Regions from separate parts of the Sneathiella sp. D3-11 genome, predicted to be linked through region 2. Evidence: riboswitches for the same ligand, from Rfam matches in the RefSeq annotation. Region 2 holds a riboswitch; the other holds the start of a gene.
What was found. A riboswitch is a leader RNA that binds a small molecule or an ion and turns the genes downstream of it on or off. The one in region 2 is predicted to bind cobalamin.

Region 1 (3,135 bases), 1.7 Mb from region 2:
AAGAGGGGCGGCGACCGTCCCGACGATCAGGAAAAAGATCAGCATTAGAAAGACAACATTGATGAGCGCAATCGTATTCTCGGGCAGGGCGCGCTTTTCTTTGGGCGTGGTTATTTTCATGTCAGCGCGCCAAAGAAACAGATTGCAAATCTGTTTGCTCAAGGGTTTCCAGAATCGTAACAAGCTGTTGCGTCGGCATTTTTTTATCCGGAGCAAGGACGGCGCTGGTGCGACCTTCCTCGGTTTGCTCTTGCACGCGGTTTTTCAGCGCGCTTGCGCTTATCGAAATCCCCTCAATTTCAAACCGCCCGTCAAGATGGGCGAAAATTATGATGGGCTTTTCTGTTTTCTCCTGGGCAGGACCAGCCGTTGCGGCGGAGAGTGTGAACTCGGTAAATTTTGTGAAGGTCGACGACAGCATGAAAAACAGAAGTAACAGGAATATTACATCGATAAGCGATGTAAGACCGATTAGGTTTTTGCGCTTCTTGCCGTTACGAATTCGCATGATCAGCGGTGAGCGTCGCAGAAAGGCCGGAGGTAGATTGGTTAAGAGAAACGGCGGTAATTTCACCAGTCAGGAGGGATGTGACCATGCTTTCAATTGCCTGCTGCTCTGCATCGACCAAAGTATCAAACCAGGTTGCCACCATGGAAGCCGGGATCGCGAGGGCGAGGCCCGCCGCCGTTGTCAGCAGCGCGACCCATATTCCCCCGGCTAGCGCCGAAGGGTCAACATTTGCACCTGCGGATTGCAGGGCCTGAAAAGCTTCGATCATTCCGAGAATTGTCCCGAACAGGCCCAGCAGAGGCGCGATCTGGGCGATTGTTTCCAGCAATCGAATTCCCTTGCGTGCCTTGGCAAGTTCCTCCCCGGCGACGCGATCAATATCCTCTCGGACAAGTGCCTGCCGATCTGGCGAATAATAGAGACCTTGCAACGTATGGCGCACGGTCATTGCGGTCGGGCTCTTTTGTGCCTGAAGGAGCTCGATCGCCTGCAGTCCTTGATTGCGTTTCCAGAGCAGCATGGCTTCCCGGATTTTTTCATGTCGACCCAAGCCCGTTGATGTAAAGAGCCAGAGCTTTTGCAGGGCTACTGACAATGCCACCACGGAAAGAACAGCCAGAATAGCGATTACGGGGCCGCCTTTATCATAGAGCGATATTACATATTCGATCACGAGGACGCCTTCCCAAGGGTTAAGATTCGCAACTAATACGCAAACAGAGACATGTTTTGTCAAGTCGCGGTTTGAAGGGCCGAGCCTCTGGTTTTGCGCAAAGCGCATCCATTTGCCTCTGTAAATTTAGGGAAACCGGGTTGTTTTAGTATTAGTAGTCATTAGCTGCGGCAAATTGTCTCGTGATCGACGGCAGGCAGCTTGATGTGACGTTTCATTTCTAACAGTACCAGAATGATTTCTTGTTGCTTGACTTATAAAAAACGCTGATGCAATTACTATCTCAGCGATGGTTCCATTCATGGATGAAAAAGGGAACAGGGACTGACCAGCCTGACTGAATTCAGGCTGTTTTACACCTTGGCTGCCCCCGCAACTGTGAACAGAGAGCGTGCCCGAAAAAGCCACTGGGAAACTGGGAAGGCTGGGAAACGCAATGACCTGTGAGCCAGGAGACCTGCCGTCGTAAGCGCTACTCGACCACTGTACGGGGTGTGCTCGTGGGACGGAAACCCGTTTGTGGTGGCGCGCAGGAATGCGTTGCTATCGGGGTTTTGGATTTGAATTCTATTTTCCTCAATTGCTGAAAGCCATTTGTCCGTTTTATGCGGACTTGAAGTTTTCTATCTGATCGCACTGTGTTTCTTCGTCGTCAGGCGCAAGCGGCAATGTCGCTGTTTGCCCTTACTTGTCTTTTAAGAAACAAGAGGGATCAGCAATGTTTGATTACTTAAAAAAGAAGAAACCTATTCCCGTCCGCCTTGCCTCCGGCAGTTTCCTTGCGATCATTATCGCCATGTCGGTCATGGCGGATGACACAACCCAACTCATGCCCGAAATTGTCGTCTCGGCAAGCCGTACGCCGCTGCCGTCTATGGAAATTGGTAGCGCCGTCACGGTCATCACAGCAGATGAGTTGGAAAAACGGCAAGTGAGGATCGTCTCAGATGTTCTACGGGATGTGCCGGGTATCGCCGTTAATCGCACAGGGCCGGTTGGCAGCCAGACGCAAATCCGCATTCGAGGAGCGGAAGCAAACCAGACGCTTGTCCTGATCGATGGGATAGAAGTCAATAACCCGGCTTCGGGATCGGAGTTCAACTTTGCGAATATCCTGAACGCGGGGATTGCGCGGATCGAAGTGCTGCGTGGACCGCAAAGCGCGATTTACGGCAGTGATGCTATTGGCGGCGTGGTGAATATTATCACCAAGGACCCCGAACCCGGTTTCACCCTTTCCACCCGTGGGGAGTTTGGCTCTTTCTCTACGAAGGACGGGCAGGTCGATATGGGCTATGGAAGTGATAAATTCACCATTTCCGGTACGGTCGAGCGGTATATTACGCATGGCATCTCTGTGGCCGATGAGAAAAACGGCAATACCGAGAAGGACGGTTATGATAATACGACCGGTCGCCTCAAAATCAGCGTCAAGCCCATCGAGAACCTTGAAATTAAAGCGGTGGGCATGATTGTCGACAGTGATCTGGATAGTGATGCCTCCGCCGTTGTGGTCAACACGATCGATGGCGAAGACAGCTCTCAGTCCCTGCAAAGATACGGCTTGACCAGCGCAAAACTAACTCTCGCCGATGGTGCCTGGGACCAACTGGTCAAGATGAGCTATATGGACGATAAAACGGACTATCTAAACGGAGCGGGGGCGACCACCTATACATCGGAAGGCAAGCGGATCACCTATGGCTATCAGTCGGATTATTATTTCTCGACACCGGATTTTGCAAACGCCGACCATACGGCTACCTTCGCGGTTGAACGCGATGAGGAGGAGCAATACACCAACAGTGGTTTCTCCGGCCCCAATACTGTGAACATCGTGAATTACGGTTACTCAACGGAATACCGGGTCAGCTTATGGGAAAATCTATTTCTGTCCGGCGCGCTGCGTTATGATGACAATGATAATCTCTTCGACAATCAGACCACTTAT
Region 2 (3,135 bases):
TCAGATCGGCACGACCAAGGGTAACCCGATCCTGATCAGCCAGTGGAATGAAGCCCAAAGCGACCTGGAAAAAATTGCGGCGGATGTTTCGGAGATGAACAACCTTGCGAATACAGTCGCAGGGGACGCGGGTGAGGTTGGTTTCTTGCTCGAATCGGTACAGTCCGCCTTTGAGCTTAGCGGCGCGATAGAAGAAGATCACCGCCAGTTGACGGTGTTGGAGGATGAAACAAGCCGGACTTCCGTCCTGACAAACCGTCTCCTTAACCAGCTCACCAATGATATTAACCGCCAGACAGCCTATGTGGGTACTGAGCGGATGAACCTCACCAACACGTCGATCGCAATCAAGAACGGTGGATTCTTGGGATCAAGCGCTGGCACGCGTAATTACCTTGAAACGGCCAAGGCGGCGGATACGACATCTGGGGAACGTCAGGCGTTGGTAATTATCCGCTTCGACCGGGACGATGTCGCCTATGAACAGGCTCTCTATGATGCGATCAGCCGCACCATGCAGGAACGGCCGCAATCTTCTTTCGATGTGGTCTCCATTGCACCGCTGAACAGCAATCTGGCTAACAATCAGGTGAAGTCAGTGCAAAATGCTGAACGGGTCCTTAGGTCTCTCATTGACATGGGCCTGCCTGCGTCGCGCGTTAAACTTGCCAGCACAGCGAATGCAAATGTTGCCTCTAACGAGGTACATGTATACGTCCGGTAAAATCTGACTATTACGGCAATAAAAAAAGCGACGGTAAATCCGTCGCTTTTTCTTTTCTAGAGCCGCCTCCGCGACCGAATATTCTTTATCCGAAGATCATGCCTTCGACATTCTCAACGAAAAAGGCAATGCCGACACCGGCGGCAACAGCACCAGCAATGCGTGGCTTTGCCGCTGCGGTCTCAGTAGCGTGCCAGACTTTTTCAGCAATAAATCCAGCGCCGATGGCAATTGAATATTGAATAGCCGCGAACCCGATGAGATAGGCAACAAGCGGCATATTTTCTGCACCAACAATTGCCTCACCATAGGCGCCGCCATGAAACAGGCCGGCAATAGCAAAGATCGCCATATGAAGGGCCGCAGGGATTTTCTTACCCGACACCACCAATGCGCCCAGAAGAATAACCGATCCGGTGATCACCAGTTCAGCGAAGGGAAGCGCCACTCCATTTGTGATCAGCAAACATCCGGCAATTGTTCCCAGAATAAAGGCAAGAGGCGCAATATATTTTCGTGTCAGAAAGACCGCTGCCAAGCCGACCAGAACCACGAAGGCCAAGTGATCGATCCCGATAATTGGGTGCCCAATGCCTGACAAAAGACCTTCCGTGAAATTACTAGGTGTCGCGCCACCCATTGGATGATGCGCAAAAGCCAGTGTTGGAACCATCAGTGCAGCAAGCACTGTCGTCGCCGCTATTCTATATCGCATGTCATTCTCCTGTTTTCGTCTCACCCGACGAATTGTCTTTACGTCCTGTCAGCGGCAGGTCTCCTGGCTTGCGCTATCACGGTGCTTTCTACCTTCCCAGAATGATCCAGTGGCATCTTTGAAAGCCCCTTCGCGCTAACAGTTGCGGGGGCAGCCATAGAATTGGACGCTAAACCGTCCTCACTATATTCCCTTTTAACTGACCGATAAAATCGATAGAACCGCCTTCGGCAAACTCTATCAACTGCCATCGATGATGACCAGCGGCAATTACTGCCAATTGAAATCTTTTGCAGGCAGAGAGCAGACTGAAATGATAGTTTCGACGAGATGTTATCGGGTATTTTTAGGTCTCACATCTCATATATTAAAATAATTCTAAAAACTACTTGCATAAATTTCTGAGCTGAATATATATGGCTCACGACAAGAATTTGCATACTGATGGAGTTAAAAAGATGAAAAATATGGAAGGACAGAAAGTCCCGAATGTCACCTTCAAGACACGTGACGGCGATAGCTGGTGCGATGTGACAACGGATGAGCTTTTCAAAGGCCAGAAAGTTGTCCTGTTTGCTCTTCCCGGAGCCTTTACACCAACATGCTCTTCGTCGCATCTCCCCCGATACAACGAGCTTGTTCCGACTCTCGAGAAAGCTGGCGTCGACAGAGTCATCTGTCTTTCGGTCAACGATACATTTGTCATGAACGAGTGGAAGAAAGACCAGAAAGCTGAGAACATTACCTTCCTCCCGGATGGGACAGGCGCTTTCTCCGAAGGCATGGGCATGCTTGTAAATAAGGATGATCTTGGCTTTGGTAACCGGAGCTGGCGCTATTCAATGCTGGTCAATGACGGCGTCATAGAAAAAATGTTCATTGAGCCTGATGTCGAAGGCGATCCGTTTGAAGTTTCAGATGCGGACACAATGCTCGAATATCTGAGCCCGAGCGCAGAGAAGCCAAAGGCGATTACGGTCTTTTCAAAGCCGGGCTGTGGCCATTGTACAAGGGCCAAAGCTGCATTGGAGAAAGCCGGTCTTGGATATGAGGAAATCATTCTCGGTAGCGATGCAACAATGCGCTCCCTGAGAGCCGTTTCTGGCGTCCTGACCACACCGCAGATTTTTATCGACGGCCAGAAAATCGGTGGTGCTGACGAGTTGGAAAACTATCTTGGCGCCGGCAAATCCGCCGCCGCATAAATTTCCAAATACCGCGAAGAAGGTTTCGTCAATTTTCCTTCTTCAAAAAAACCCGCTGGTGAGAGCCAGCGGGTTTTTTTACAGCGTTTGATAGACCTAAAGGACGTTAATCACTCCAGGACATCCGTGACGCATCGGTGACGAAGAATGGCAGATCGTTCCATACACCGTTCAGCCCATTGCGAACCACAACCACACGCGGCAACTGGAACATAAAGCCGTTTACGGCATCTTCAGCCAGAATCTTCTGCGCGGTCTGCAAAAGTTCTGTGCGTTCAGCTGGTGAAGCTGCAGATTCAGCTGCGGCAACCACTTCGTTGAACTTCGGATTATTATAATTGAAGTAGTAGTTTTCACGAGCGTAAATGCCAATATCCATTGGTTCTACATGCGAGACAATTGACAGGTCATAGTTTTTCTTTTTGTAGACTTCATCAAGCCATTTCGGCCAGTCAACATTCTCAATTTTGATTTTGAAGCCGGCTTTTTCA

Region 1: it holds a riboswitch for cobalamin, as region 2 does, so the genes downstream of both, AC0L73_RS01775 (TonB-dependent receptor plug domain-containing protein) here and AC0L73_RS12035 (HupE/UreJ family protein) in region 2, are expected to answer to the same signal.

What each region holds. Positions count from the first base shown of each region.
Region 1 is NZ_CM147911.1:348,938-352,072, reverse strand. Features, by position in the region: gene AC0L73_RS01790 (ExbD/TolR family protein) at 1-120, opposite strand, end outside; gene AC0L73_RS01785 (ExbD/TolR family protein) at 122-508, opposite strand; gene AC0L73_RS01780 (MotA/TolQ/ExbB proton channel family protein) at 495-1,184, opposite strand; cobalamin riboswitch at 1,458-1,663, shown strand; gene AC0L73_RS01775 (TonB-dependent receptor plug domain-containing protein) at 1,903-3,135, shown strand, end outside.
Region 2 is NZ_CM147911.1:2,354,857-2,357,991, reverse strand. Features, by position in the region: gene AC0L73_RS12040 (hypothetical protein) at 1-724, shown strand, start outside; gene AC0L73_RS12035 (HupE/UreJ family protein) at 810-1,439, opposite strand; cobalamin riboswitch at 1,476-1,680, opposite strand; gene AC0L73_RS12030 (glutathione peroxidase) at 1,898-2,644, shown strand; gene AC0L73_RS12025 (ABC transporter substrate-binding protein) at 2,751-3,135, opposite strand, start outside.